Linked DNA regions of Pigmentiphaga aceris. The protein of the gene in region 1 interacts with the protein of each later gene in a pairwise test. Links are inferred from orthologs where the notes say so. Each region holds a gene or a part of one and is shown in the gene's direction. Other genes may lie near its edges. The genes, in order: ftsZ, rlmN, zapD and FXN63_RS26115.

The links.
Region 2: the proteins of ftsZ (region 1) and rlmN interact in binary tests that used the Escherichia coli proteins (3 or more experiments, as listed by UniProt). The link is inferred for Pigmentiphaga aceris from one-to-one orthologs.
Region 3: the proteins of ftsZ (region 1) and zapD interact in binary tests that used the Escherichia coli proteins (3 or more experiments, as listed by UniProt). The link is inferred for Pigmentiphaga aceris from one-to-one orthologs.
Region 4: the proteins of ftsZ (region 1) and FXN63_RS26115 interact in binary tests that used the Escherichia coli proteins (3 or more experiments, as listed by UniProt). The link is inferred for Pigmentiphaga aceris from one-to-one orthologs.

The regions. Positions count from the first base shown.
Region 1 is NZ_CP043046.1:890,205-897,738, forward strand. Bases 1,432-4,303 are described here. They hold ftsZ (cell division protein FtsZ), read left to right. Parts: upstream 1,432-2,203; coding sequence 2,204-3,403; downstream 3,404-4,303. Other genes in these bases: ftsA (cell division protein FtsA), read left to right, coding at 1,432-1,928; FXN63_RS03690 (peroxiredoxin), read left to right, coding at 3,555-4,058. In the rest of the region: FXN63_RS03675 (cell division protein FtsQ/DivIB), read left to right, coding at 1-699; more of ftsA, read left to right, coding at 696-1,431; lpxC (UDP-3-O-acyl-N-acetylglucosamine deacetylase), read left to right, coding at 4,555-5,478; FXN63_RS03700 (hypothetical protein), read left to right, coding at 5,562-5,741; FXN63_RS03705 (DciA family protein), read right to left, coding at 5,938-6,498; FXN63_RS26990 (M23 family metallopeptidase), read left to right, coding at 6,680-7,294; preprotein translocase subunit SecA, read left to right, coding at 7,419-7,534. UniProt on the Escherichia coli protein: Essential cell division protein that forms a contractile ring structure (Z ring) at the future cell division site. The regulation of the ring assembly controls the timing and the location of cell division.
Region 2 is NZ_CP043046.1:2,159,052-2,166,557, forward strand. What follows is about bases 1,521-4,364. They hold rlmN (dual-specificity RNA methyltransferase RlmN), read left to right. Parts: upstream 1,521-2,275; coding sequence 2,276-3,454; downstream 3,455-4,364. Other genes in these bases: ndk (nucleoside-diphosphate kinase), read left to right, coding at 1,653-2,078; FXN63_RS09160 (helix-turn-helix domain-containing protein), read left to right, coding at 3,451-4,364. Also shown: FXN63_RS09135 (MBL fold metallo-hydrolase), read left to right, coding at 1-220; FXN63_RS09140 (ArsR/SmtB family transcription factor), read left to right, coding at 210-584; FXN63_RS09145 (Bax inhibitor-1/YccA family protein), read right to left, coding at 663-1,364; more of FXN63_RS09160, read left to right, coding at 4,365-4,584; ispG (flavodoxin-dependent (E)-4-hydroxy-3-methylbut-2-enyl-diphosphate synthase), read left to right, coding at 4,713-6,026; hisS (histidine--tRNA ligase), read left to right, coding at 6,053-7,357; FXN63_RS09175 (YfgM family protein), read left to right, coding at 7,476-7,506.
Region 3 is NZ_CP043046.1:5,406,040-5,413,682, reverse strand. Bases 1,468-4,448 are described here. They hold zapD (cell division protein ZapD), read left to right. Parts: upstream 1,468-2,569; coding sequence 2,570-3,328; downstream 3,329-4,448. Other genes in these bases: FXN63_RS23305 (thiamine phosphate synthase), read right to left, coding at 3,825-4,448; yacG (DNA gyrase inhibitor YacG), read left to right, coding at 3,406-3,612; coaE (dephospho-CoA kinase), read left to right, coding at 1,821-2,429; FXN63_RS23325 (prepilin peptidase), read left to right, coding at 1,468-1,727. Also shown: FXN63_RS23330 (copper resistance protein NlpE), read right to left, coding at 83-637; more of FXN63_RS23325, read left to right, coding at 855-1,467; more of FXN63_RS23305, read right to left, coding at 4,449-4,943; FXN63_RS23300 (ATP-binding protein), read right to left, coding at 4,946-5,869; bifunctional glutamate N-acetyltransferase/amino-acid acetyltransferase ArgJ, read right to left, coding at 6,058-7,287; hemL (glutamate-1-semialdehyde 2,1-aminomutase), read right to left, coding at 7,497-7,643. UniProt on the Escherichia coli protein: Cell division factor that enhances FtsZ-ring assembly. Directly interacts with FtsZ and promotes bundling of FtsZ protofilaments, with a reduction in FtsZ GTPase activity.
Region 4 is NZ_CP043046.1:6,037,621-6,045,086, reverse strand. The notes cover bases 2,107-4,910. They hold FXN63_RS26115 (rod shape-determining protein), read left to right. Parts: upstream 2,107-2,888; coding sequence 2,889-3,932; downstream 3,933-4,910. Other genes in these bases: mreD (rod shape-determining protein MreD), read left to right, coding at 4,895-4,910; mreC (rod shape-determining protein MreC), read left to right, coding at 3,998-4,891; gatC (Asp-tRNA(Asn)/Glu-tRNA(Gln) amidotransferase subunit GatC), read right to left, coding at 2,297-2,605; gatA (Asp-tRNA(Asn)/Glu-tRNA(Gln) amidotransferase subunit GatA), read right to left, coding at 2,107-2,293. Outside these bases: Asp-tRNA(Asn)/Glu-tRNA(Gln) amidotransferase subunit GatB, read right to left, coding at 1-759; more of gatA, read right to left, coding at 767-2,106; more of mreD, read left to right, coding at 4,911-5,443; mrdA (penicillin-binding protein 2), read left to right, coding at 5,532-7,427. UniProt on the Escherichia coli protein: Forms membrane-associated dynamic filaments that are essential for cell shape determination. Acts by regulating cell wall synthesis and cell elongation, and thus cell shape.

The DNA.
Region 1 (7,534 bases):
ATCGAACTGGATGGCGTGCAGACGCGCCTGCAGCACGTCACGCCCGCCGCCGTGCGGGCAGCCGTGGCCGGTCGGCTGGAAGGCAACTTCTTCACGGTCGATCTGGATCAGGCACGGCAAGTATTCGAATCGGTGCCCTGGGTTCGCCGGGCATCGGTGCGTCGCCAGTGGCCCAACGGGCTGGTGGTGCAAGTGGAAGAACAGCAGGCCATGAGCCTGTGGAACGAAAATCGGTTGCTCAATATCTATGGCGAGCCGTTCACGGCCAACCTGGGCGAAGCCGAGGACGGCGGCGATCTGCCGGCCTTGGCGGGGCCGGACGGCGCGGAACGGCTGGTTGCGCAGCGCTATGCAGAGCTGCGCAAATGGTTCGAGCCGCTCAAGGCCGAGCCGACGGTCGTGACCTTGAGCAATCGTTATGCATGGCAGGTCGAATTGTCGAACGGATTGACCGTCGACCTGGGGCGCGAGCCGAGCGCTCAGTTCGGAACCGATTCACTGCCGCTCGACGCGCGTGTGACGCGTCTGGTGCAGTCGCTGCCTGTGCTCGAAGCCAGGCTGGGACGCGGCATCGAACACGCCGACCTGCGCTATCCCAACGGCTTTGCCGTTCGCGCTGTGCCGCCACCTGCTCCGCCGCCTCGCGCGGGTGCACGGCCGCAGTCTTCAAATCAGCAAGCTCCTAAGAAACCACAATGACACGAGAAACCAAGGACCTGATCGTCGCGCTGGACATCGGCACCAGCAAGGTGGTCGCCGTCGTCGCCGAGATGCTGCCCGAAGGCCGGTTTGAAGTGCTCGGTCTGGGCCAGCACGAATCACGCGGCATGCGCAAAGGGGTGGTGGTCAACATCGAGACCACCGTCAATTCCATTCAGCGTGCGCTTGAAGAAGCCGAACTGATGGCCGACTGCAAGATCCGCGATGTCTTCACCGGCATTGCGGGCAGTCACATCCGCAGCTTCAACTCCAGCGGCATGGTCGCGATCAAGGACAAGGAAGTCACGGCGACCGATGTCGCGCGGGTGATCGAGACGGCCAAGGCGGTCAACATTCCGACCGACCAGCAAGTGCTGCACGTGCTGACGCAAGAGTTCATCGTCGACGGCCAGGAAGATATCCGCGAGCCGATCGGCATGAGCGGCATTCGCCTGGAAGTGCGTGTGCACATCGTCACCGGTGCGGTCAGCGCGGCGCAGAACATCGTCAAGTGCGTGCGTCGTTGCGGCCTGGAAGTGCAGGATCTGATCCTGCAACCGCTGGCCTCCAGTCTGGCCTGCCTGACTGCCGACGAAAAAGAATTGGGCGTGGCGCTGGTCGATATCGGTGGCGGTACTACGGATATTGCCATTTTCACCGGTGGTGCAATCCGCCACACTGCAGTCATCCCGATCGCTGGCGATCAGATCACGGGCGACGTGGCGGCGGCACTGCGCACACCGACTCCCGATGCGGAAGAAATCAAGCTGCGATATGGCGTGGCCAAGCAAGTGTTGGCAAGCCCTGATGAACGCATTGAAGTGCCGGGTCTGGGTGACCGTGGTCCGCGTCAGTTGTCGCGTCAGGCACTGGGTGCCGTGATCGAGCCGCGCGTTGAAGAACTGCTGACTTTTGTGCAGCAGGTGATTCGCGAATCGGGCTACGACGAACTGTTGTCATCGGGCATCGTGCTGACCGGCGGGACCTCGCAGATGCCCGGCATTGTCGAGCTGGCGGAAGACATCTTTTTGAAGCCGGTTCGCCTTGGCGGACCGGAGTACGACGGCAGCCTGGCGGACGTGGTGCGCAGCCCGCGCTTCTCGACCGTGATGGGCTTGTTGGCAGAAGCGCGCATGCAACGCATGCGTGGTCGTAGAGTTGCTCAGCAGACCGGCAATTTCAAGAGCGTGTTCGCACGCATGAAAGAGTGGTTCCTGGGGAATTTCTAACACTTTATTTATGACAAGAACCCGCCTTGAACGCGCAGTAATTGGCAGTATTGCTGTCCACTGTAATTAGTCGTGCGTCTGGCAGTTGCCCAGTACCAAAAAACGATCGTCACCTATTAAAATTTATCGCTGGCGGAGACCAGAGTGAAGCAGAGAAGATGAAACGTGAAGCGTGAACCTGCTGGCAGGTATCACGGCCGGCCCACCCCGGATCACTTTTCACCTTTCACGTTTTCTGCGCACCCACTCTCCGCCCGCAACCCAGGAGGCACAACATGAACTTTGAAATGCTAGAAACCGACACCAAGAGCACGGTCATCAAGGTCGTGGGCGTGGGCGGCGCGGGTGGCAATGCAGTTGCACACATGATCGGTCGTGGCGTGCAAGGCGTGGATTTCATCTGCGCCAACACTGATGCACAAGCGCTGTCGCGCACCGGCGCGCCGGTCCAGATCCAGCTCGGCAAGTCGGGCTTGGGCGCGGGTGCCAAGCCGGCTCAGGGCCAAGCCGCTGCTGAAAGCGCACGCGATCAACTCCGTGAAGCGCTGCAAGGCGCCAACATGGTCTTCATCACTGCCGGCATGGGCGGTGGTACCGGCACCGGCGCAGGCCCGGTCGTCGCTGAAATCGCCAAGGAACTCGGCATCCTCACGGTTGCTGTGGTCACCAAGCCTTTCGGCTTCGAAGGCAGCAAGCGCATGCGCATGGCCGAAGAAGGTATCGAGGCGCTGTCGCAGCACGTGCACTCGCTGATCGTCGTGCTGAACGAAAAGCTGTATGACGTGATGGGCGAAGACGCGACGCAAGACGAGTGCTTCAAGAACGCCGATGACGTGCTCAACAACGCTTGCGCAGGTATTGCCGAAATCATCAACGTCGACGGCAACGTCAACGTCGACTTCGAAGACGTCAAGACCATCATGAGCGAGCAAGGCAAGGCGATGATGGGCACCGCGCTCGCATCCGGCGTCGACCGTGCACGTGTGGCGGCCGAAGAAGCCATCGCCTGCCCGCTGCTGGAAGGCATCGATCTGAACGGCGCGCGCGGCGTGCTGGTCAACATCACTGCCAGCCGTTCGCTGAAGATGCGCGAAACGCGCGAGATCATGGACACCATCCGCGGTTATGCAGCGGAAGAAGCAACCGTGATCTTCGGCGTGGCCTACGACGAAGCCATGGGTGAAAACCTGCGCGTGACCGTCGTGGCAACCGGCCTGGGCCGTGCCAAGGCCAAACCGCAACTGGTGCAAAGCGCCATGCCGCAACTGCGCACGGGTACCGACAACATGTCGGTTCACCTGGGCGGTGGCGGCGGTGGTGGTGGCAACGTTGGCGGTTCGCCCAACTACCACGACTACGACACGCCGACGGTGTTCCGCAATCCGCGCGACGCTGTGCAACGTGTCCAGGCGCTGGAAAGCTCGGGCATGGAACACCTCGACATCCCGGCCTTCCTGCGCAAGCAAGCCGACTGATTCTTGGTCAAGGCCACGACCTGGCAGCCCGTTGATCTTGACGGGCTGTTTCCGCCACGGCGGACAGGCATCGATTGTCTGAGGTACTCATTTTTTTCAACGCGCGCCTGACACCAGTCTGGCGCGCGTTGTCATTTTCAGGAGCAGATGCATGACGATCAAGATTGGCGACAACGTTCCCGACGCAACCCTCACCGAATTCATTCCGGTCGAGACCGAAGGCTGCGCGCTCGGCCCCAACGCCTTCCAGGTGGCAGACCTGGTGCGCGGCAAAAAGATCGCCGTGTTTGCCGTGCCGGGTGCCTTCACGCCGACCTGCTCGGCCAAGCACTTGCCGGGTTACGTGCAGCAGATCGATGCATTCCGCGCCAAGGGCGTGGACGAAGTCTGGTGCGTGTCGGTCAACGACGCATTCGTGATGGGTGCCTGGGCCAAGGAACAGGGCGCACAGGGCAAGGTCCGTCTGTTGGCAGACGGTTCGGGCATCTGGACGCGCGCACTGGGTCTGGAACTGGACTTGAACGCACGTGGCATGGGCACCCGTTCGCAGCGTTATTCGATGGTGCTGGAAGATGGCAAGGTGACCCAGCTGAACGTGGAAGCAGCAGGCAAGTTCGAAGTCAGCGACGCCGATACGTTGTTGGCGCAGGTCTGAGCTTGCATGGGTCTGGTCAGGGGATGACCGGACCTGGCAGGACTTGGGTCAAGACCATCGCAAGTCACACGGGCCTGGATCGATCAGGCCCGTGTTGTCCTGGTGACACGATGCAGGGTCAAGCATGACGCGGCATCGACCGCGCCTATCGGTGCCATCGCGTAAAACCATTGGCCCGACTGTGACAGCGACGCTACAATGCTTGATTGCTGCTCAGGCAACCATTGTTTGGCGCAAGCTCGGTATTCCCGAAGCCTGTCGCCGGTTTTCGCGGCGCTTTGTCGGTCGCGATCACCCGATCTAACAATTGCCTAACATCTTGTGGCTAAGCTCACGAGACCACGTGCAGCATCAGCGGTAAAAACAAAGGTCAGCGTCGAGATGCGTTCGCACTAGCGTTTGCATCACGGCCAGCACCAAAGCAGGCGGCAAGTCCTGCAAAAAAATACGCTTCCTTGAACTACGCTTGTCTTCAAGCGCTCTGTGACGACGATACATGCTGCGCCAACGCACGATTAAAAGCATCACCCGTACGACCGGTGTCGGACTGCATTCAGGACGACGGGTCGAGCTTACGCTGCGCCCGGCGGCACCCAATACGGGCATCGTGTTTCATCGTGTCGATCTTGAGCAGCCCGTGGACATTCCGGCAGATGCGCTTGAGATCGGCGACACCCGTCTGGCGTCGGTCTTGCAGCGTGGCAAGGTGCGCGTATCGACCGTCGAACATCTGATGTCTGCGTGCGCGGGGTTGGGCATCGACAATCTGCATGTCGACCTGACGGCCGAAGAAGTGCCGATCATGGACGGCAGTGCCAGCACCTTCGTGTTCCTGATCCAATCGGCAGGCATTGAAGAACAGCCGGTCGCCAAGCGTTTCATCAAGGTCTTGAAGACCGTTGAAGTCCGTGAAGGCGAGGGCGCAGCTGCCAAGTGGGCGCGTCTTGAGCCGCATGACGGCTTTGCCTTGGCGTTCTCCATCGATTTCCGTCACCCGGCCATCGATGCCACCGCCAACTTTGCCGAGATCGATTTCGCTCAGCATTCCTATTCGCGTGAAATTGCACGTGCGCGCACCTTCGGCTTCGTGCAAGACGTCGAAACCTTGCGTGCTGCGGGTCTGGCGCGCGGCGGCAGCTATGACAACGCCATCGTGCTGGATGAATACCGGGTGCTGAACGCGGAAGGTCTGCGCTACGACGACGAGTTCGTCAAACACAAGATTCTGGATGCCATCGGTGACCTGTACCTGATCGGCAGCCCGCTGATCTCGCGTTATGTGGCGCACAAGTCTGGGCACGGCATGAACAACCAACTGGTGCGCGCCTTGTTGGCCCGCCAGGATGCCTGGGAATACGTCACCTTCGATTCGGAGGCCGCCGCACCGCGTGCCTTCCATCAGGAATGGGCGCTCGCTTGAGCGTCGGCTTCCACCCCTTGTGTGTTCATCGTCTGTGCGCTGATCGCGGGCACAGACACTGCGCGCGCCTGGGCTGCTGAACGATGGTCGTTGCTCGCCTGATCGTCGTATTGCTTGCACTGGCCATCGCGCTTTGTGTGGGCCTGGGTTTCATCACCGGCAACCGGGCGCACTACGACCGCGCCTGGCGCTTCGCCAAGTTTGGCTTGGCCGCGCTTGTCATCTTCTTCGCGGTGCTGATCGTCAGTGAGTTGATGCGCTAGGGCGTATCGGCATTGGCAACGGCCGCCAGCAGCGGTTCAAATCAGTCGCAGTTCAAATCAGCCACCACCTAAGGTCGGCAACAAGCCTGTCTGGCATGCCCTGGACGCTGATTCGCCGTCCTTGATCTATGGGCGTGCCAATTGAAAACGCGCTTACCGTCGAGCGTTTACCACCCTGTTTTACGCCGCTCGTCGTTCACGTTTCACGCCTGCGTGCCACCAAACGGGCCACGGCCTGCGCCAGCGGACCATCGCTGATCTTGTCCTGCAGATCCGCGAAAGCCTGTATGCCAGGAGAGCCGATCTGGTTTGGCCGGCCTACCGGATTGGGGGCTACGACCCCGCCCAATGGGCGCGATAACGTTGCTTGGACACGTACCGCGATCCCATTAACCTGCCATCCACGCTTTTCCAGACTGCTTGCGATGCGCGGGGCCAATTGTCTGAGTTTTGCCGAATGCGCGGCAGCCGGCACACCGATGGTCAATTGCCCGTCTTCGAAACGCAGGACGTGACACGACGACTGCAGCGCGGCAGGCAATGCCGCGCGCAGATGTTGTTCCAGGTCCATGTGCTGGTGGGCAGTGGCCAGCAAACCGGCAGTACGACCGTCATGACGCAGCCATGCTAATGCGGCAGTCTTGGTGGCAGGATCCTGCGGTGCCTTTTGGCCTTTCCGTGGGTGTTTGTACAGCGGACGCATTGTCTGTCTGGTTCCAGAGCTTCGGTGGAGCACCTCTGTCTTGCAGATAATCATAGTGCACGCGCGTGATGCGCTCAGGCCAGGCCCCGCAATCGGTACGGTTGCCGGGCACGGCTGTGCAATCCGCCGGGCCGTCCGGGCTGGCTTGCGTCGGGCCGTGTGCTTGATGCTCTCGGTCAGTGCGCTATCAATCGGCGCGCTATCAGTTGGTGCGCTATCAATCAGCACCCCTGCATTGGCTGGCCCTCCCGCGGTGGGCGGGCCGATGATGACGGCTGCACAACTCAGTTATGAACGCGAACGGCTGGAGGGCCTGGCCCGCCGAAATGCGCCCGTGCGGGTGTTGGACATCAAGCAAGGTTTCGAGGCGGCTGCGCGCCCTGCTCTTGGTGCCAGCCCAGGACCGGTAATAACCGTGATGCCGATCGCCTTCGGGTTCATCACCTCGACCTTTGGCATGCGCACCGATCCGATCACGCGTTCACAGGCCATGCACGAAGGGCAGGATTTTGCCGCGCCGATGGGTACGCCGATTCTGGCTGCGGCCAGCGGCATCGTGATCGATGCGCGAATGCACTCGGAATACGGGCAGATGGTGGAGATCGATCATGGCAACGACCTGGTCACGCGTTATGCGCACGCATCGGTGTTGCTGGTGAAACGCGGTGACCTGGTGCGGCGCGGGCAGCAGATCGCGCTGGTGGGCAGCACCGGGCGGTCCACCGGGCCGCATCTGCATTTCGAGGTCAGGACGGTTGGTGTGGCGGTCGATCCCGTGCGTTTTCTGGGGGATCAGGCGCGTCCGGCCACCTTGGCGAGCATGAGTGCCGGGGCAGGCGGCAGGCCCTGATTCAGCGCGGTTTCAGCGACAGGATGAGGGCCGGAGCGGGGTCCGAATCACCTTGGTACAGGGCTTGAATATCAAGGGATTGACCCGATGCTAAACTGGTTAATCAGCCCTTTAACAGAACGCGATGGTTTCCTCTCTGCTCAAGAAGATTTTCGGTAGCCGAAATGACCGGCTCCTGAAGCAATATCGCAAGACGATCGAGCGCATCAATGAGCTCGAACCTCAAACGGCCGCGCTCAC
Region 2 (7,506 bases), 1.3 Mb from region 1 along the record:
TGGCCAGACGACTGTCGGTGCCCAGCGTGCCGCGAATATCCATGTCAGCGGGGCGGCCGATGAGGAGAGCTTTGTGCGTATGCGCCAGGCCCGCGACGCAACCCTGGGCCAGCCCCGCCTGATCCTGCCGTCGGTGCAAGTCAATATGCGGGCAGGGCGCATGCCGCCGCCGGAGTCCAATGGGGTGCGTTATCTGAAGGTGCCGATCGATGTCTTCTGAGATAACCGTGGATACGCCGCAGGTGGGCCTGTTGGTCAAGGCGCCATCTGCCGCGATGCCGCTGGACGTGATGCGGCAGCGTGCCGACGAGGCAGTGGCCCTGCTCAGGTCGGTGGGCAGCACCAACCGGCTGATGATTCTCTGCCAGCTGGTCGAGGAAGAGCGTTCCGTGAGTCAACTGGTTGACGCGCTGGGGCAGTCGCAAAGCGTGGTTTCGCAGCATCTGGCGGTGTTGCGCCGCGAGGCGATGGTAGTGGGGCGTCGCGATGGGCAGTCCATTCACTACCGGATTGCCGATGATCGCGTCCGCGTGTTGATGCAGACATTGTTCCAGTTGTTCTGCCATCCCGACGACAAGGTCTGAGATCAGGCGACACAAAAAAAGCGGACCCCGAAGGGCCCGCTTTTTTTCCGTCAGGCCTTGCGGCCCAGGTTTCTATCCTTACTCGCGATCGCCGCTGGTGATGCCAAGAATGGCCAACAGGCTGGAGAAAACGTTGTACAGCGACAGGTATACGCCCAGCGTCGCCGACACGTAGTTGGTTTCGCTGCCGTTCTTCACGCGCTGCAGATCGACCAGGATGAAGGCCGAGAAGATACCGACTGCCAGCACCGAGATGGTCAGGGTGAGCGCCGGAATCTGCAGGAAGATATTGCCCACGGCAGCGACCATCAGCATGATCGCGCCGATGAACAAGAACTTGTTCATGTTCGACAGGTCACGCTTGATGGTGCTCGACAGCACAGCCATCGTGCCGAAGACTGCTGCGGTGCCGCCGAAGGCGAGCGTGATCAGCGACGCGCCGTTGGACATGCCCAGCACGAAGCCGAGCATGCGCGACAGCATGATGCCCATGAAGAACGTAAACGCCAGCAGCAGGCCTACACCGACTGCGCTTTCCCGATTCTTTTCGATCAGGAACATCATGCCGAAAGCGCCCACCAGGAACACGATGGAGCTTAAGCCCGGACTGGCACCCATGATCTGGGCGATACCGGTGTTCAATCCGACAACCGCGCCGAGCACGGTGGGGATCATGGAAATTGCGAGCAGCCAATATGTATTGCGCAGTACACGATTTTGTACCGCGACCTGCCGGCTTTCACCGGCGGTGCTGACAGATGCCGTGCGGAACTCGTTCATGGAGACCGACTCCTATTGTTTTGTGGCGTTGTCAAAAGTTGCCCCCGCGAGGATGGCATGAGGTTCAGACCCCAAGTATGCATCAGGGTTCCCGTGTGTGCCTAACGGCGTATCTGCCTGCATCGGCCTGTGATCGCCCTTTTTGTCCGGTCGAAAGCGGAACCCTCCCGTTGCGCGATGGCGAATCATGCGTCGGTGTCTGCCTTGCGAAACGACAGCGTGATACAATTTAGGGTTGAGGTAATCCCGAAGCGTAAACTAGAAGTACTTGTTTTTATTGGAGTTTTTATGGCAATTGAACGCACCCTGTCGATCATCAAGCCTGATGCCGTTGCAAAGAACGTTATCGGCCAGATCGTTACCCGTTTCGAGTCGGCTGGCCTGAAGGTCGTTGCTGCTCGTCTGACCCAGCTGTCGCGTGCCGACGCTGAGCGTTTCTACGCTGTGCACTCGGCTCGTCCTTTCTTCAAGGACCTGGTTGAGTTCATGATCTCGGGCCCGGTGTTCGTGCAAGCGCTGGAAGGCGAAGGCGCAATCCTGAAGAACCGCGACCTGATGGGCGCGACCGATCCGAAGAAGGCTGACAAGGGCACCATCCGCGCCGACTTCGCTGACAGCATCGACGCCAACGCCGTTCACGGCTCGGACGCGCCGGAAACCGCTGCTGTCGAGATCGCGTTCTTCTTCCCGGAAATCAACGTCTACTCGCGTTGATCCAGGGAGAGGCTGACGCCTCTCGTTCGACCTGCCGGGACCCGGTCGGCGCATGCCGCCGGGTCTTTGTGCAAGATCGAAAAAGTGTTTGAAGCAACTGTTCGACGCAAGTGCTCGACGCAAGTTGTGTAGAAGTACGTGTTTTGAAAAACCGCTGCGAAGCCTGCAGCACCTCCCAACCGATCAAGGAGAACGCCATGGAGAGGACAGAAACGGGGACGTCCCCGGCGCCGCTCGATACGCGCATCAACCTGCTCGGCATGGATGGTGCGGCACTCGGCGCATTGGTGGCATCGTGGGGCGACAAGCCCTTCCGTGCCAAACAGCTGCAGCGCTGGATTCATCAGCGCGGCGCTGGCGATTTCGAGGTCATGACCGACCTCGCGAAGTCTTTCCGCGCCACCCTGGCCGAGCGTTGCGACATACGCAGCCCCGGTGTGATCGCGGACCATCTTTCTGCCGACGGCACGCGCAAGTGGTTGCTTGACGTCGGTCGTGGCAATGCGATCGAAACCGTGTTCATTCCGGAAGACGATCGCGGCACGCTGTGCATTTCCACCCAGGCCGGCTGTACCGTGGCCTGCCCGTTCTGCTCGACCGGCTACCAGGGTTTCAATCGCAACCTGGGTGTGGACGAGATCATCGGGCAGCTGTGGTGGGCCAAGCGCACGCTGGAAGCCGCGCGCGCCGACATGCCCCCGCGTGCGGCCGATGCCGATCCGCGTGTGATCAGCAACGTCGTGATGATGGGCATGGGCGAACCCCTGCTCAATTACGACGCCACGGTCAGTGCACTGAAGCTGATGCTTGACGACAATGCCTATGGCCTGTCGCGCAGGCGTGTCACGCTGTCCACGTCAGGCGTGGTGCCGATGATGGACCGCCTGTCACAGGACTGCCCAGTGGCCCTGGCGGTGTCGCTGCACGCGCCGAATGACGCGCTGCGCGACGAGTTGGTGCCGCTGAACAAGAAGTACCCGTTGCGCGAGCTGATTGCCGCATGCCAGCGTTATCTGGAATATGCGCCGCGTGACTTCATCACCTTTGAATACATCATGCTGGATGGCATCAACGATGCCGACCAGCATGCGGACGAATTGATCGACATCGCACGGCAGGTCTCGTGCAAGTTCAACCTTATTCCGTACAACCCGTTCCCGCAGTCAGGGCTCAAGCGCTCTTCGTCGGCACGTATCAAGGTATTTGCGCAACGTCTGATCGACGCAGGTATCGTTACGACTGTACGCAAGACGCGCGGCGATGACATCGATGCGGCCTGTGGACAGCTTGCCGGCGAGGTGCAGGATCGCACTCGCCTGAAGGCCCGGCAGGAAATGAACAGCAAGTTCGGACGGATCGTAGAGGTTCATGGATGACGTACCCCGGTGACAACGCGACTGCGCCTGGCGCAGCCGATGCATTTTCGTCTGTTGGTCACGCCTTGCGCGAATTGCGCACGCAGCGTGGCTGGTCGATCTTCGACGTATCGGCGCGCCTGAAGTTTGCGCCGCGCCAGATCGAAGCGCTCGAAAACGAAGAATGGAGCGAACTGCCGCGCGGCTCCTCGTTGCGTGGTTTCTTGCGCAATTACGCGCGCTTGCTTGAAATCGATCCCGAACCGCTGCTGACGGCAGTGGAAGGTCCGGCCCATGCTGCTGCCGCGCCGCGTGTGACCGATGCCGTTGCCAGTGCGGTGGCTGCCGTGTCGTCGGCGGTGCCGGTGTCCTCATCGCGTCGTCGGTCCACGATCGGCCAGCAGCGCCGCCGTGGTGTTGGCGTCTTCAGCATCGTGCTGGTGCTGATCGCTGCGGGCGCTGCTTACGCCGTGGTGCAGGAGCGTCTGCCCGAGCAATGGCGCATTGCGCGCATGCTGCGTAACGACAATGGCAATGCGATCACGCCGCCTGCCACGATTTCCGGCGCACCCGGCACTATTTCGAGCAATGCCCCGATTGCAGCGGCAAATCAGCCCGAAGTGCGCGTACCGCATCCGCTTGAGCCTGCTCCTGCGGCCAATGGCTCAGCAACGCCGTCGTCTTCGTCGGGTACCAGCACGACTACCACGACTACCACGGTGATTCCGCCGTTGAGTCCGACGGCCAATACGTCGTTGACGCCAGCTGCGCCCACACCGGCACCCGGTGCGATCACGCCGCCGGCAACCACGCCTGCACCGACCGCAGCACTGGTTACGCCGCCGGCTGCGACGCCTGCCAGCCCGGCAGCAACTGCTGCGGCAACAGCTGCGCCGCGCGCGGCAGCACCGGCTGGCAGTTCGCCCCTGGTCTTGCGTGTGGTCAACGACAGCTGGGTTGAACTCAAGGCAACCAACGGCACGCTGGTGTCGAAGGTGTTGCCGGCCGGTAGCGAGCACAGCTTCGATGTGGTGCCGCCCGGACGCCTGGTTGTCGGCAATGCCGGTGGTGCCACGGTGTCCTGGCAGGGCAAGCCGATGGACGTGCGCAGCGCACAGCGTGACAACGTGGCGCGTCTGACCTTGCAGTGAAGCAATGGCGTGCTGGAATGGAGTTTTTGACGCTGGGCCGCGCCAAGTCAAAAAAGCGCCCCGTTGGGGGCGTGGCGCGGTAAGCGTGGAAACTTTTCTTCCGGTGGTGAACTTGCATGGATGAGCGGATGAGTACGGAGTCGACCGAATCTACGACGCAGACTGGCTCGTGTCCCGAGCCGCTTCCTTTTCCGGTTGGCCCTGATTTCCGTCGTGTGACGCGACAGGTTGCAGTGCGCTGGGGCAACCGCACGGTCATGATCGGCGGCGATGCCCCGGTTGCCGTGCAGTCGATGACCAACACCGACACAGTCGATGCCATCGCCACGGCCATCCAGGTCAAGGAGTTGTCCTTGGCTGGGTCGGAAATGGTCCGCATCACTGTCAACACGCCGGAAGCTGCCCGTGAAGTGGCAGCCATCCGCGAACAGCTTGACCGCATGGGTGTGGATACGCCGCTGATCGGCGACTTCCACTACAACGGCCACAAGCTGCTGACCCAATACCCGGATTGCGCGCAAGCCTTGTCCAAGTACCGGATCAACCCCGGCAACATGGGCAATGGCAAGCGTCGCGACGACAATTTTGCGCAGATGATCGAAGTCGCCTGCCGCCACGACAAGCCAGTTCGCATCGGCGTGAACTGGGGCAGCCTTGACCAAGACCTGCTGGCGCGCAAGATGGATGAAAACAGCCAGCGCTCGAAGCCGTGGACCGCGCAGGCGGTGATGCGCGACGTGCTGGTGCTGTCTGCCGTGGAAAACGCGCAGCGTGCCGAACAGCTTGGCCTGCCTGGCAACCGCATCGTGTTGTCGTGCAAGGTAAGCCACGTACAGGACTTGGTCTCGGTGTATCGCGACCTGTCGCAACGCTGTGACTATCCCCTGCACCTGGGGCTTACCGAAGCCGGCATGGGCAGCAAGGGCATCGTGGCATCGACCGCGGGCCTGGCGCTGCTGCTGCAAGGCGGCATCGGCGACACTATTCGCATTTCGCTTACCCCCGAACCGGGTGGTGACCGTGCGAAGGAAGTTGTCGTCGGTCAGGAAATTCTGCAAAGCCTGGGCCTGCGCGCCTTCGCACCTGTGGTGGTGGCTTGCCCGGGTTGCGGTCGTACCAGCAGCACGGTCTTCCAGGAATTGGCGTCCAGCATCCAGGAATTCCTGCGCGCACAGATGCCGGTCTGGCGCTTGAAGTACCCGGGCGTCGAAAGCATGAACGTCGCGGTCATGGGCTGTGTGGTCAACGGTCCGGGCGAGAGCAAACATGCCGACATCGGCATCAGTTTGCCCGGCACTGGCGAGACCCCGATTGCACCGGTGTTCGTCGACGGCCAGCGTGTGGTCACGCTGAAGGGCGACAACATCGCCGAGACTTTCCAGGGCATGGTGGAAAGCTACGTGCAGCGCCGTTATGGTGCTGCGGAAACGGTGGATGCCTGAACGGCCCGCCGCACAACGATAAAAAGATGGCAGAAAACTTTCAAAAGCTCACCGCGATTCGCGGTATGAACGACTTGCTCCCCGCCGATTCGGCTCGTTGGGAGCGCCTGGAACGCCTGGCCCGCGACTGGCTGCGCAGCTACGGTTATCGCAATATCCGCACCCCGGTGCTGGAGTTCACGCGTCTGTTCACGCGCGGCATCGGCGAAGTCACCGACATCGTCGAAAAAGAGATGTACAGCTTCACCGATTCGCTCAATGGCGACTTGCTGGCCATGCGTCCCGAGTTCACCGCAGGCACCGTGCGTGCCGCGATCGAACACAATTTGCTGTATGACCGTCCGCAGCGTCTGTTCTCGATGGGACCGGTGTTCCGTCACGAGCGTCCGCAGCGCGGTCGTTATCGCCAGTTCCACCAGATCAGTGTCGAAGCCATGGGTTTTGCGGGTCCTGATGTGGACGCCGAACTGATCGTGATGCTGGCGCGTCTGTGGCAGATTCTTGGCCTGACCGACATCCGTCTGGAACTGAACTCCCTGGGTGCGTCTGAAGAGCGCGCAGCGCATCGCGACGCCTTGATCGCCTATCTGGAAGGTTTCAAAGACCAGCTGGACGAAGACGGCAAGCGCCGCATGTACACCAACCCGCTGCGCGTGCTGGATACCAAGAATCCGGCCCTGCAAGAGATGGCCAACGGCGCACCGCGCCTGCTGGACTTCCTGGGTGCCGAATCGCTGGCGCACTTCGAAGGCGTAAAGCAACGCCTGGACGATGCCGGCATTGCCTACACCATCAACCCGCGCCTGGTGCGTGGCTTGGACTACTACAACCTGACCGTGTTCGAGTGGGTGACCGATCGCCTGGGCGCGCAAGGTACGGTTTGCGGCGGCGGTCGCTACGACGGCCTGATCGGTCTGCTGGGCGGCAAGCCTGCACCCGCAGTCGGCTTTGCCATCGGCATGGAACGCCTGCTTGATCTCTGGTCGCAAGGTGATGCAGCGGAAGCGGAACCTGAGTGCGACGTCTATGTCGTACACCAGGGCGATGCGGCGGCGCGTCGTGCTCAACGCATCGGCGAACAATTGCGCGACGCTGGGTTGGATGTGATCGTCCACGCCGGCAGCGCCAGCTTCAAGTCGCAGATGAAGCGCGCCGACGGCAGTGGTGCCGAGATCGCCGTCATTCTCGGTGACGACGAACTTGCTGCCGGCGAAGCCAGCGTCAAGACCTTGCGCAGCCAGGCAGATGGCAGTCCTGGCACCCAGCGTCGGGTTGCACTCGACGCACTGGCCGACACCTTGATCCAGAGCTTCGACAGCGACGTCGACTGACACAATACGCGACGGCCGGGGCGCGATCCGTTAAGCTGCGCCCCGGTTGCTCCATCGCGCGATTTCCGGATCGGCGCACGCTTTCTTCTTTCCATCTCGCGTTTTAACCGGGACATGCATGGCCTACGATTTTGAAGAACAGGAAAAGC
Region 3 (7,643 bases), 4.5 Mb from region 1 along the record:
ACCAAGTGGGTTCGAACTCCAACCGTCGGAATTCGTCAAAAGATCGCTGCTGCAAACGAGTCGACGCAGCAGCGCTCCGCATTTACTTGCGCAGTTCGGGGATCAGATCGGCTTCGGGCAACTGCGTCAGCGTGTAGTTCAGGCTGGACGTAATCGGTCGGCCGGCCAGGTCAAGCAGGCGCAACTGGCTGGTGGAGGTGAACTCGTACAGGCCACCTTCGTTGGCGTCGCCGATCAAACGCAACTGACGGCCACGCTCGCCGCTGCGTTCCCAGGTGCCGCGAGCGGTAAAGCTCAGGTCTTTGCCGCTGGGGGTGCCAAAGTAGACACGGCGCAAGCGCCAGGTCTGGTCGGGCAGCAAGGTCAGGGTGACACGTTGTCCGGCGCAATCCGCGCAGGGCAGCACGCCACGGAAGCTTTGTGCTTCGCTGATGCCGGGGGCGGCGGGGAAGGCATTGTCGGCACGGGCTTCCGGCGGTGCGGGGGTGTCGCGCGACGCATCGGAAGACAGGTTTTGCCTGCTTTCCGGCAACGGAATGCTGCACGCGCTTAGCAAGGCAGCGCCAGCGATGGCGAGGACCGGCAGCGCGCGGCGCAGCGGGGCGGACAAGGAGGAAAGTTGGGGTAGGGCAGACATGAATAGCTCCGACGCCAGGGTGGTGGCGATCAAGTAAGCAGTCTAACTGAGAGGGCACCCGCCCAAGTGTCTTGTATACGTATATTCACGTTCTGCCCTCGATGTCCTGCGCGTCGTGCCGCTGACCTGATTGGCGCGTTAATCTCGCGCGATGACATCGCCTGACACGTTCGCCACCTTTGCCGCCCATCCCTGGCTGTTTCCTCTGTTCGCTGTATTGCTCGGGCTGCTGATCGGCAGCTTTCTGAATGTGGTGATCGTCCGCCTGCCGCGCATGATGACGCGCGACTGGGCGGCGCAATGCAAGGCCTGGCAGGAAGCCGAGGCGGTACAAGCGCTGGAAAAGGTCGAAGCGCTCCCCACCACTGAACGAACCGTGCCGGCTGTACCGGAGGCCCCCGAGCCACCCCCCGAGCGTTTCGATCTCGCCTGGCCACCGTCCCACTGCCCGCAATGCAGCCACCGCCTGCGCTGGCATGAAAATCTGCCGGTCATCGGCTGGCTGCGCCTGAAAGGCCGATGTGCCCACTGCGCGAATGCCATCCCCTGGCACTATCCGGCTGTCGAGGCGCTGACCGCACTGCTGTTTGCCATCTGCGCCTGGCAGTATGGCCCGAGCGTGGCGGCGGTAGCGGCCATGGGGCTGTGCGCCGCGCTGGTGGCCCTGGCCTTCATCGATGCGCAGACCTCGCTGCTGCCCGACGACATCACCCTGCCACTGCTGTGGGCCGGGCTGTTGCTTAATATAAGTGGCATGTTCGCGCCGCTTGCCGATGCTGTGCTTGGCGCGGCGCTGGGTTACGGCGTGTTATGGGTTATCTTTCAGGCGTTCCGGCTGGCGACGGACAAGGAAGGCATGGGCTTTGGTGACTTCAAGCTGCTGGCGGCGCTGGGCGCCTGGCTTGGCTGGCGGGCACTGCCGGAAATCCTGTTGTTTTCCTCGGTGGCCGGCGTGCTGGTCGGTGGGGCATTGTTGATCACTGGTCGTGCGCAGCGCGGCGATCCGCTGCCCTTTGGTCCTTATCTGGCAATGGCCGGTCTTGCTTGTTTGCTGCTCCGGCAAAACGGTGTGGGTTTGCTCGGTTTCTAGCCCGGCCTGCAAACGTCGGCGGGCTGGACCGGACGCGAGTGCGCGCGCTTACTGCACAATGTCGGTTTCGCGCATTTAATTCACCTTTAAAACATGCTCAAAATCGGTTTGACCGGTGGTATCGGCTCGGGCAAGACCCGTGTGGCCGATCTGCTTGAAGCGCGTGGCGCAGCGATTATCGATTCCGATGCGATCGCGCACGCGCTCACCGCGCCGGGCGGCGCAGGCATTGCCCCGCTGCGCGCTGCTTTCGGTGACGAGATGATCGACGCCCAAGGCGCACTCGACCGTGCGCGGATGCGCGAGCTGGTGTTCCGTGACCGGGCCGCCAAGTCTCGGCTGGAAGCGATCCTGCACCCGATGATCCGCACACATATCGATGCGGCTGCCGCCGAGTCCATTGGCCTGTACCAGGTCTTCGTGGTGCCGCTGCTGGTTGAGTCAGGCCAATGGGCCGGTCGGGTCGACCGCGTCTGTGTGGTCGACTGCGATGAAGAAACCCAGATTCGCCGGGTGCAGTCCCGCAGCGGCCTGACGCGTGATGCGGTGGAACGCATCATGTTGGTGCAGGCAATGCGCGACGAGCGCCTGGGTGCGGCCGATGACGTCATCGTCAATGACGGTGCCACGACTGCCGACGAGCTGGAAGCACGCGTCGAGACGCTGCACGCGCGCTGGCGTGAATTGTCATCCTTGGCCTGACGCGCTACTGTGTTCTTCCGAACTCGCCACGCGTTTTTCTTCCTCGGTAGCGTATTGAGACGGTACGAACGGAATCCGCTTGCGGCTTGCTCGTCGGCAACCGCGTGGGTACATCATGCATTCGACCCGGACGGGCAAACGTGATTCTTTACGACTACCCATTCAATGAGCGGATTCGCACGCTGCTTAGGCTTGAAGACCTGTTCGAGAAGCTGTTTTTCTTCATCGGGCGCGGCGATGCACGTGAGCATCACGTTGCACTGACGCTGCTTTTTGACATTCTGGATGTGACTGCGCGTGCCGACGTGCGCAGTGATCTTGCCCAGGATCTGGAGAAGCAACGCCAGTCGCTGGCCGGTTTGCGCGAACACCCCGGTGTCGATCAGGATCTGCTGGCGACCATGCTGGGCCACATCGAGCAGGCGATTGCCGCCTTGACCGTGGCCACCGGCAAACCGGGTCAGGCTTTGCGCGATCACGACTGGTTGAACAGCATTCGCAGCCGCCTGGCGATCCCGGGCGGCGTCTGTGAATTCGACCTGCCGTCGTACCATGCGTGGCGTCACAAACCGGCGGAACTTCGCGAGAAGGATTTCATCGAATGGACATCGTCCTTGTTGCCGTTGCGTCATGGCCTGGCGATTGCGCTGAAATTGCTGCGTGAATCCGGCCAACGGGTCGATGCATTGGCGCAACAAGGTAACTTTCGTCGTCCGCTGGACGGCAAGGGCTACTTGTTGATGCGGGTGTATATCGACCCGCAGTTGGGCGTGTTTCCCGAGATCAGCGCCAACAAGTACATGGCGTCCATCCGATTTTTCAGCCAGGACGGCGCGATGCGCCCGCAGCCGGTGTCGCACGACGTGCCATTCCAGTTCGCCCTGTGCGCGAACCCCTGAATATTGCAGGAAGCGGTGTTGCGTTCACCTCGTAGCGCGACGCCGAGGTCTGCCCCCACCCAGGAACTGTTGCCGCAATGCCCAAAGTGAAATGCCCCACCTGTTCGCGTCCGGTCGAATGGGGCCCGGATAGCCCGTATCGACCGTTCTGCTCGGAACGCTGCAAGAAGATCGATCTGGGCGCATGGGCCGCCGAGAAGTTCTCGATTCCTGGCGCACCGCTGGAAAACGATGGATTGAGCGGTGACGCGCCCGACAAGCTGGATACGTACAAGCTGCAGTGAGGCTTCGATGGGCTGCTTTGATGTACAGCCTCGATAGACCGCTGCAATAGACGTGTCGCGTCGGTTGGCGGCATGACTGCCACAGGCAATTCTTTTCCGACGCTGTCTGAAAAAAACGGGGCTCAGGTTTTTGACCTGAGCCCCGTTTCACATCTGGATATTCAGCGCTGACCTGATCGACCCGCGCTTACCCAGCCTCTTGTTCGTTCCGTTTATTCGTCCCACACCCCACGAATCGCCGCAATCCCATGCGCGCCGTGACCAATCGCGGTCGCCAGTGTGTCCGGCCCTTGTCCGCCCAGCGCAAATACCGGCAAGCCCGCCTGGAGATTGAGCGCGGCAAATTGCTGCCAGCCCAGCGGTGCCCGGTCGGTATGCGAGGGCGTGGGCAGCACATTGCCCAGTGCCACGAAGTCTGCATCCAGCTTGCGCGCATTGGCCAGGTCATGTGCGGCATGAACCGAGACGCCCACCCAGCTTCCGGGGGCGATGTCGGGGCGGGGGCCACTGGCATCGCTGGCGCGCAGGTGCACGCCGTCGGCCTCGTTCCACCAGGCGGCCGGGTGCACGCTGTTGACCAGCACACGGCCACCGGCTGCGTGGGTGCGTTCGATCACATCACGCAATACCGCCAGCAGCGACGGCGCATTCGGGCCTTCGGGCCAGCCCGGTTCGCGGAATTGCACCAGGCGCAGACCACGTGCCAGCGCGGAATCCAGCTTGTGCATGAAGGCTGACAGATTGTCGGGGTTGTCGATGCCGGTGATGCCGTAGATATCCGGCACCTGCAGCCAGCGCATGGGCGGCAAGGTGGCGGGCAGCAGGGGGCCAACCGGCGGCGACAAGGTCAGGCCCAGGCCTTCCTCGACCGACAGCGCCGTGGCAGCCACGTGTGCCTCGGGCGAGGCATCGGGTGCCAGCGCCGCAATGCGTGCTTCGCGCGCGTTCACTGCAGCGGTAATGGCCGAGGTTTCGGCACGCCAGGCCTGTACCCACTGCACGTCCTGCGATTCCAGGCCGCGCGGCTCGCCATGCCAGCCGGTCACCCGGCAGAAGTGCAGGCGCACGGTCGCGTGCGGGTACGTGTGTTCGTGCGTCACCCAGGTGGTGGCCGCAGTCACGTCGATGCCAAGCTCTTCTTTCAGTTCACGTGCCAGGGCTTGCAGCACGGTTTCACCGGGTTCGAGCTTGCCGCCGGGCAGTTCCCACCAACCGGCGTAGGCCTTGCCTTCCGGGCGCTGGCCCAGCAGCACGCTGCCGTCGGCGCGCAGCAGCACGCCTGCCGCCACTTCCATTACCTTTCGCACTTCCTGGCCCGCTTGCAGGTTCATGATCAATAGTCCGCCACAGGATTAACGGTCACGTGCCCGGCCGGCAATGCGTCGCCTGCCGCAGCCTGGCGCGCTGCCCAGTCCTTGGCAAATTGCCATGCCACCCGACCCGAGCGCGAACCGCGTTCAATGGTCCACTGCAAGGCGGCGTGGCGCGCGGCGCTGATCGATGCGTCCGGCACACCCAGGTCACGCAGCCAGTGTTCGACGATGTCCAGATAGTCGTCTTGCTTGAATGGGTAGAACGACAGCCACAGGCCGAAGCGCTCCGACAGCGAGATCTTTTCCTCAACCGTTTCGCCAGGATGGATTTCGCCATCGGTCTGGTGCTTGGTCGACAGGTTTTCGCTCATGTACTCCGGCATCAGATGACGTCGGTTCGAGGTCGCGTAGATCAGCACGTTGTCGGTCGATGCGGCAATCGAGCCGTCCAGCACCGACTTCAATGCCTTGTAGCCGGCTTCGCCTTCCTCGAACGACAGGTCGTCGCAGAACACCACGAAGCGTTCCGGGCGGGGCGCCACCTGATCGACGATTTCCTGAAGGTCGGACAAGTCACCCTTGTCGACTTCGATCAGGCGCAGACCTGCCGGGGCGTGCGCCGCCAGCATGGCCTTCACCAGCGAGCTTTTGCCGGTGCCACGGGCACCGGTCATCAAGACGTTGTTGGCCGGACGACCCGCGAGGAACTGGCGGGTGTTGCGGTCAATGATTTCCTTCTGGCGATCGATGTGTTGCAGGTCATCGAGCTCGATGCGCGCAATGTGCTGCACCGGCTCCAACCAGCCTTGATTCCCGCGCCGACGCCAGCGAAACGCGTGCGCCGTCCAGTCGATCGGCGGCGGAGCCGGCGGCAGCCAGGCTTCCAGCTGGGCCAGCACACGTTCGGCGCGGCCGACCAGACGGATCAGGTCGGCGGCGGGCAGGGTCGGTTCGGGGGTGCTCACATCGTCTCCAGGCAGGTGTTTTGCGGCCGAGGTTCCACGGCCGGTTTCTACGAGCAGTGTTTTAAAAACCGGCTTTCAGGGCCGGTTTGAACGCGGCGCTTGCGAGCCGCCTATGAGGTCGATTGCAAGGCTGGTTTTAGACCAGTCTTGAAACCAGCGTCAGATTTTTATGAGCGGTAATCAGCGTTGATGCTGACGTACTCATGCGAGAAGTCGCAGGTGTAGACCGTGTCGGTCACGTTGCCACGACCCAGATCGATGCGCACCAGGATTTCTGGTTGCTTCATCACGCGCTGGCCGTCGGCTTCCTGGTAGTCGGGGTTGCGGCCACCGTTCTTGGCCACCCAGACGTCGTCCAGCCACATGTTCACGCCGCCCACGTCCAGGTCAGCAATGCCGGCGTAGCCGATGGCCGCCAGAATGCGGCCCAGATTTGGGTCCGAGGCGAAGAAAGCGGTTTTCACCAGTGGCGAGTGGCCGATGGCGTATGCCACCTTCAGCGCTTCTTCCGTGCTGCCAGCGCCTTCCACTTTCACCGTGATGAACTTGGTCGCGCCTTCGGCATCACGCACGATCAGTTGTGCCAGTTCGGCAGCAACGTCAACCAGCGCCTGGCGCAGTGCCGCGAAATCGGCGTGCGCGCGGTCGTTCACCTGCAGGCCGCTCTTGCCGGTGGCCGCGATGATGAAGGAATCGTTGGTCGAGGTATCGCCGTCGATGGTGATGCGGTTGAACGAGTTGTCGGCCACTTCACGGGCCAGTTCCTTCAGCAGCGCCGGGGCAATGCCCGCATCGGTGCCCAGGAAGCCCAGCATGGTCGCCATGTTCGGGCGGATCATGCCCGCGCCCTTGCTGATGCCGGTGAAGGTCACGTCCTTACCGCCCAGCTGGACTTTGCGCGACACGACCTTCGGCAGCGTGTCGGTGGTCATGATGCCGTGTGCGGCCTCGAACCATTGGTTCGGGCCCAGCGCAGCCACAGCCTTGGGCAGGGCGGCAACGATGCGGTCCACCGGCAGGGGTTCGAGAATCACACCGGTGGAAAACGGCAGCACTTGTGCGGGCGCAATGTCCAGCAGCTTGGCGACGGCATCGCAGGTGGCGTTGGCAGCGGCCAGGCCCGGTTCACCCGTGCCCGCGTTGGCGTTGCCGGTGTTGATGACCAGCGCGCGAATGCCGTTGCCTGCCTGTGCCAGGTGCGCTTGGCACACTTGCACGGGAGCGGCGCAGAAGCGGTTCAGCGTGAACACGCCGGCCACCGAGGTGCCTTCGGCCAGACGGAACACCGTCAGGTCGCGGCGGTTGGCTTTGCGGACACCGGCTTCGGTCACGCCGATTTCAATGCCGGGAACGCCGAAGATGTCTTCCTGGGCGGGGATATGCAGATTGACGGCCATGTCGATCCTGGAAAAAAGGGGGCGGGCGGCTTGCGCACACCGCAGGGGGAATATTTTGCCTCAGGCCCCGGGCCACAGCAGCCGTGCTGCCGTGTTTCGGGGCCAGGAGATGGTCAGCAATTGTTGGATTGCAGCCCGTGCCTGGTGGTTGATATCAGCGGTCGATCTCAACAAGGTCAGGGCTGCCAAGCAAGTCTGCCGGCGAGCAGTTACCGAAGTGCGGCAAACGCCAGGTCGGTGACGGCGCGCGTTGCTTCGATCACGTCATCATCATGGGTGATCGACACGAACCCGGCTTCGTAGGCGGACGGCGCAAAGTACACGCCGCCTGCCAGCGAGCCGTGGAAGAAGGCGTT
Region 4 (7,466 bases), 5.1 Mb from region 1 along the record:
GCGGGTTTCCTGAATGACCTTGCCGCCGTCTTCGATCACTTCGATCTGGCGACGGATTTCATACTGAATCGCGCGTTCCAGGAAGCGGAAGGAATTGACGTTCTTGGTTTCGGTACGGGTACCGAATTCCTTCTGGCCTTCCGGGCGCACCGACACGTTGGCGTCGATACGGAACGAGCCTTCCTGCATGTTGCCGTCGCACACGCCCAGCCACACGACCAGGCTGTGCAGCGCCTTGGCATAGGCCACGGCTTCGTCAGCCGAGCGCATTTCAGGTTCGGTCACGACTTCCAGCAGCGGCGTGCCGGCGCGATTCAGGTCGATGCCGCTGGCGCGTTCGCCGTGCGGGCCGGTGACGTTCTCGTGCACCGACTTGCCCGCATCTTCTTCCAGGTGGGCACGCGTCAGATTGACCGTCATTTCCTTGTCGCCGACAAAGAAACTCACCTTGCCGCCTTGCACCACCGGGATCTCGAACTGGCTGATCTGGTAGTTCTTGGGCGAATCGGGGTAGAAGTAGTTCTTGCGTGCAAACACCGACACGGGGGCGATGTGTGCACCCACGCCCAGGCCCAGGCGAATGGCGCGCTCGACCGCGCCGCGGTTCATGACCGGCAGCGTGCCGGGCAAGGCCATATCCACGGCGTTGGCCTGCGTGTTGGGCTCAGCGCCGAATTGCGTGCTGCTGCCGGAAAAAATCTTGGACGCCGTGGATAACTGCACATGCGTTTCCAGGCCGATGACGACTTCCCATTTCATAGCTGTCTCACTTTGCCGGCCGGCGGGTATGCCAGTCGGTCGCCTGCTGGTAACGGTCGGCGATGGCAAGCAGACGGCCCTCGTCGAAATAGTTGCCGATCAGTTGCAGGCCCACAGGGCGCTGCGCGTTGACCGGGCCTGCGCCAAAGCCGCACGGAATCGACATGCCGGGCAATCCAGCCAGGCTGCCGCTCAAGGTGTAGATGTCGGCCAGATACATGGCCACCGAGTCGTTGGACTTCTCGCCCAGGTTCCAGGCCACGGTCGGCGACACGGGGCCGGCGATCACGTCGCACTGCGTGAAGGCTTGCTGGAAGTCTTGTGCGATCAGGCGGCGCAGCTTCTGGGCTTGCAGGTAGTACGCGTCGTAATAACCATGCGACAGCACGTAGCTGCCTACCAGAATGCGCTTTTGCACTTCCGCACCGAAACCTTCGGCACGCGAGCGGCTGATCATGCTGTCGACGTCAGTGTATTCCGCAGCCCGATGGCCGTAGCGCACGCCGTCGTAACGCGACAGGTTGCTCGACGCTTCGGCCGGGGCAATCACGTAATAGGCCGGAATCGACAACTCGGTACGCGGCAGCGAGATTTCCACGGCGGTCGCACCCAGTGCTTCGAACTGGCGAATGGCGGCGTGAATGGCAGCAGACACGTCTTCAGCCAGGCCCGCGCCGAAGAATTCGCGCGGCAAGCCGATGCGCAGGCCCTTCAGCGGCAGGTCGGCGTCAGCCGGCTGCGCGTGCGCATCGAAGGCACGACGCACACGGCCAGCGGCGTTGGCTTCCGCACCGCATTGTTCCGCGCTGGTGGAGTCCTTGGCGTCGAAACCGGTCATCGGGTCCAGCAGTTCGACCAGATCGCGCGCGCTGCGGGCGAAGGGGCCGGCCTGATCCAGGCTGGAACCGTAGGCGATCATGCCGTAGCGCGACACGCTGCCGTAGGTCGGCTTGATGCCCGAAATACCGCACAGCGACGCCGGTTGGCGAATCGAGCCGCCGGTATCGGTGCCGGTGGTGCCCAGCGCCAGGCCCGCAGCAACCGCTGCCGCCGAGCCGCCCGACGAGCCGCCCGGAACCGACTTGGTATCCCAGGGGTTCAGTACCGCGCCGAACGCAGAGTTCTCATTGGAAGAACCCATCGCGAACTCGTCGCAGTTCAGCTTGCCCAGCGACACCGCGCCAGCGGCTTGCAGGCGCTCGACAACTGTCGCATCGAAGGGGCTTACATAATTAGCCAGGATCTTGCTGCCGGCCGTGGTGCGCCATCCGCGCGTCACGAACACGTCCTTGTGCGCGATCGGAATGCCGGCCAGCGCGGGGGCATTGCCTGTGGCGATCAATGCGTCGGCGGCTTGCGCCTGGGCCAGCGTCAGGGCCGGATCGACGTGCAGGAAGGCATTGATCGCCTGTTGCGACTCGATGGCGGCAAGTGCGCTTTGGGCCAGCTCGACGGCCGACACCTTGCGGGCAGCCAGGGCGGCGCGCAGATCGGCAATGCCGGAAAATTCGTTGTGCAGTGCGTGTGTCGTCATGGCTTATTCAATCACCTTGGGCACCAGGAAAAGGCCGTCGTGTCGGGCCGGTGCGTTGGCGATCAACGCGTCGCGGGCAGCCTGATCAGGTGCCTCGGTCACGACGTCGTCGCGCAGTCGCAGACTGACCTCATTGATTGCCGACAGCGGGTGGGCCAACGGAGCGATGCCGGTGGTGTCGACCGCCTGAAGCTGTTCGATCAGGCCAAAAATGCCGTTCAGGTCTTGCAGGACACGGTCGCGCTGGCCGGCGTCGAGATCGAGGCGGGCCAGTCGCGCAATGCGCGTCACGTCTTGTTCGGTAAGCGCCATGGCTGTCGGGGAGTATCGGTAAGAACGTCCGCGGTGAACGTTCGGGGTCCGGAAGGATGGCGGCGGGGATGCCGCCGGCCGCCGAAAGAAACAATGTTGCATTTGCGTATAGCGCCCGGGGCTGCGGCCTTTGGGGCCGAAATGACGGGGCAAACCGCGTGGAAGCTCGCAATACGCAGGGTTTTGAAGCAGATTTCGCGGCAGTTGCCGACGATTATAAGTTATGATTTTGCGTTTCTCGCGCTGCCCTCCACCGCACCCAGCCCTTCACCAAAAGATTCCCATGTTCGGTTTCCTGCGTAGTTACTTTTCGAATGACCTGGCGATCGATCTGGGTACAGCAAACACCCTGATCTATGTTCGCAGCAAGGGCATCGTGTTGAACGAGCCCTCGGTCGTCGCCATCCGCACGGAAGGTGGGCCCAGCGGCAAGAAGACCATTCAGGCTGTCGGTCGCGAGGCCAAGCAGATGCTGGGTCGTGTTCCCGGCAACATCGAAGCGATTCGACCCATGAAAGACGGCGTGATCGCCGATTTCACGGTGACCGAACAGATGCTGAAGCAGTTCATTCGCATCGTGCATCCGAAAAGCCTGTTTGCGCCCAGCCCGCGCATCATCATTTGCGTACCCTGCGGTTCTACCCAGGTAGAACGTCGCGCCATCCGCGAATCGGCACTTGGTGCCGGTGCAAGCCAAGTATTCCTGATTGAAGAACCGATGGCCGCTGCCATCGGTGCCGGTCTGTCGGTATCCGACGCGACTGGCTCCATGGTCGTCGACATCGGCGGCGGTACGACTGAAGTCGCCGTCATCTCGTTGGGCGGCATGGTCTACAAGGGTTCCGTGCGCGTCGGCGGCGACAAGTTCGACGAGGCCATCGTCAACTACATTCGTCGCAACTACGGCATGCTGATCGGTGAACCCACCGCTGAAGCCATCAAGAAAGAAATCGGTTCTGCGTTCCCGGGTTCCGAAGTCAAGGAAATGGAAGTCAAGGGTCGCAACCTGTCGGAAGGTATTCCGCGCAGCTTCACCGTGTCGTCCAACGAAATTCTCGAAGCCCTAACCGATCCGCTCAACCAGATCGTGTCGGCCGTCAAGATCGCGCTCGAACAGACCCCGCCGGAACTCGGCGCGGACATCACCGAGAAGGGCATCATGCTGACCGGCGGTGGCGCCTTGCTGCGCGACCTCGACCGTCTGCTGCAGGAAGAGACCGGCTTGCCGGTTATCGTGGCCGAAGACCCGCTCACCTGCGTGGTCCGTGGTTGCGGTGAAGCGCTCGAACGCATGGACAAACTGGGCGCCATCTTCACCAACGAGTAAGACGCAGCCGGTCCCGTCACGGGCCGGCCGGCCCGCCCAGGGCCACGGCGCGATGCTGGAGTTTCATGCAATACAGCCCACCGTCCTTCTTCAAGCAGGGCCCCGACGTTTGGGTGAGGCTGGTCTTCTTTTCCCTGCTGTCGATCGCGCTTTTGATCGTCGACGCACGTTTTCAGACACTCGATGTGGTGCGCCAGGCCGTCGCCGTGGCGCTTTACCCGTTCCAGCGCGTCGTGCTCCTGCCCGGCACGATGTGGAACGAGACCACCGTGTTTTTTGAAAGCAAGACCGAATTCCAGCGGGAAGCTGACGACCTGGCTCGCCAGCGCATCGAGATGTCGCAAGTCACGACGCGCGCCACCCAACTCGCCGAAGAAAACGCGCAATTGCGCCGGATGCTCGGTGCGAGCGCACGCGTTCGCGTGCCCTCGGTTCTGGTTGAAGTGCTATATGAAGTCCGTGACGCATTCAGCCGTCGGCTGATCGTCGACAAGGGCTCGCAACACGGCTTGGCCGCAGGTATGCCCCTGATCGATGACGGGGGCGTGGTCGGTCAGGTCGTTCGTGTGTCACTGCTTACGTCCGAAGTTGCCTTGCTGACCGACCGGGACCAGATGGTGCCGGTGCAGGTGCTGCGTAACGGCGTGCGTTCGGTCGCCTTCGGCGACGAAGCGCCGGGCCGCCTGGGCCTGCGTTTCATGGCGTCCGATATCGACGTGCAGGTGGGCGACGACCTGGTCACGAGTGGCCTGGATGGCATCTATCCCGCCGGCTTGCCGGTGGGCAAGGTCGATACGGTCGAGCGTGACGGTTCTTCAGGTTTTGCACGAATTCTTGCCAAGCCGGTAGCCCGACTCGACCGTTACCGGCATTTTTTGGTCTTGCAGACGGTTCAGTCGGAACTACCGGCACTTCCCGCTGCCGAAGAAGTGCGGCGTCGTCAGGCGCGGCGTCCCTGACCTATGCCTAAAGCACCTTCAACCCTCCCGCGCTCGCACCTGTTTGGCGCGCAGCCCCTGCTGTTACCCGTCAACCCACGATTCATCTGGTTGACGCTTGTCATCGCCTGGATGATCAACCTGATGCCCTGGGGCCAGTGGCCCGGGGTGCCAGACGTGCTGGCGCTGTGCCTGATCTTCTGGAGCGTGCACGAGCCGCGCAAGATCGGCATGTTTGCGGCCTTCCTGTTTGGTCTGCTGATGGACGTGCACCAGGCCCGTCTGCTGGGCGAGCACGCGCTTGCCTACACGCTGCTGTCTTATTTTGCGATCGCGCTGCATCGGCGTATTCAGTGGTTCGGGCCGATAGGCCAGGCCCTGCATGTGTTGCCGCTGCTGCTGGTTACCCAGTTGGTGGTCTACAGCGTGCGTGCGGCGCTGTCGGGCACTTGGCCGGGCTGGAGCTGGATGCTGGACAGCGTGGTTGCTGCCGCGTTGTGGCCGATCGCCGACCGCCTGCTGCTCGCCCCCCAACGTCGTGCGCCCGAGCGCGACGACACCCGTCCGATCTGAGGAGCAGGCGCGGCATGCAAGATTCCGTGCGCGAGAGATATCGCTCTCAGTCGTGGTTCCCGGCTTTCACGCTGGCGACCGGACGGCGATGACCGAGATCAAGGACTCGAACCGCGAAATGCGGCGGTTCCGTGGGCGGCTGTTGATCGCGATGCTGGTGGTGTTCGCGTGCTTCGGCGTGCTCTGCACCCGCTTCTGGTGGCTGCAGGTCTACAAGCACGACGCCTATTCCGCACGCGCCGAGCAAAACCGCATATCGGTCGTGCCGATTCCGCCGCATCGGGGCCTGATCCTGGATCGCAACGGCGTGCTGTTGGCGCGCAATTATTCCGCTTACACGCTGGAAATTACGCCGTCACGGGTCGTTGACCTGGAAAAGACCATTGACGAACTGTCCAATGTGGTCACCATCGATGCGCGCGACCGCCGCCGCTTCCGCAAGCTGATGGAAGAGTCGCGTCGCTTCGAGAGCCTGCCGATCCGCAGTCGCCTGTCGGATGAAGAAGTGGCGCGGATTGCCGCCAACCGTTTCCGTTTCCCCGGTGTCGATGTCCGTGCCCGCCTGTTCCGCCAATATCCGATGGGTGAATCGGCGGGCCACGTGATCGGTTATATCGGCCGGATTTCGCAGCGTGACCAGAATCGCCTGGATGAGACGGAAGACGCCGCCAACTATCGCGGTACCGATTACATCGGCAAGGAAGGCATCGAGAAGTCCTACGAAGCCCAGTTGCATGGCACCACCGGCGTGGAAGAAGTCGAAATCACCGCAGGCGGCCGGGCCGTGCGCACCTTGTCGCGCAAGCCGCCGGTCACCGGCGACAACCTGGTGCTGTCGATCGACATCGAACTGCAGAAGCTGGTGGAAGCCGCCTTTGGTGATCGCCGTGGTGCCTTGGTCGCCATCGAACCGGCAACCGGCGACATTCTGGCCTTCGTGTCGCGCCCGGGCTTCGACCCCAACCTGTTCGTCGACGGTATCGATGTCGAGAACTGGAAAGCGCTGAACGAATCGCCCGACCGCCCGCTGATCAACCGCCCGCTGTACGGCACCTACCCGATCGGCTCGACCTACAAGCCCTTCATGGCGCTGGCGGGTCTGGAGATGGGCAAGCGCAACATGACGCAGACCATGTGGGACCCGGGCTTCTTCGAATTCGCCGACCGCCGCTACCGTAATGCCGGTGACGTGGGCTATGGCCACATCGATCTGCACAAGGCGCTGGTGGTGTCTTCGGACACCTACTTCTACTCGCTGGCCAACGACATCGGCGTCGATGCCATCCACGATTTCATGAAACCCTTCGGTTTCGGGCAGAAAGTGGGTATCGACCTGAGCGGTGAAAAAGCCGGTGTGCTGCCGTCAACTGCATGGAAACGCGCGGCGTATCGACGCCCCGATCAGCAGCGCTGGTATCTGGGCGAAACGCTGTCGGTGGGCGTGGGCCAGGGCTACAACTCGTTTACCTTACTGCAGCTGTCGCAAGCCACCTCCACCTTGGCCAACGACGGCGTGTTCATGCGTCCTCACCTGGTTCGTGCGGTGCAGAACAGCCGCACCGGTGCGCAGACGCTGACGGTACGCGACCCCAGCTACACCATCCCGCTCAAGCAGGCCAACCTGGACTTCGTCAAACGCGCCATGGCCGACGTGGTGCGCGAAGGCACGGCCAAGCGGCCCTTCATCGGCGCGCCGTACCAGGCGGCCGGCAAGACCGGTACCGCCCAGGTGTACAGCCTGCGCGCGGGCGAACGCTACAACGCGGCCAAGCTGAACGAACGCCTGCGTGACCACGGCCTGTTCATGGGCTTTGCGCCGGCCGACAACCCCAAGATCGCGGTAGCGCTGATCGTCGAGAACGACGGTTTCGGCGGCAAGGTAGCCGCGCCGATTGCACGCCGCGTGTTCGATTACTGGCTGCAAGGCAAGAAACCGACCGAGCCCGATAAAGCGGTCACGCCTGATCTGACGGCGCGGGACTAGGAGAGCAGTAGTGAGCAGCAGCATGACGACCATGAACCG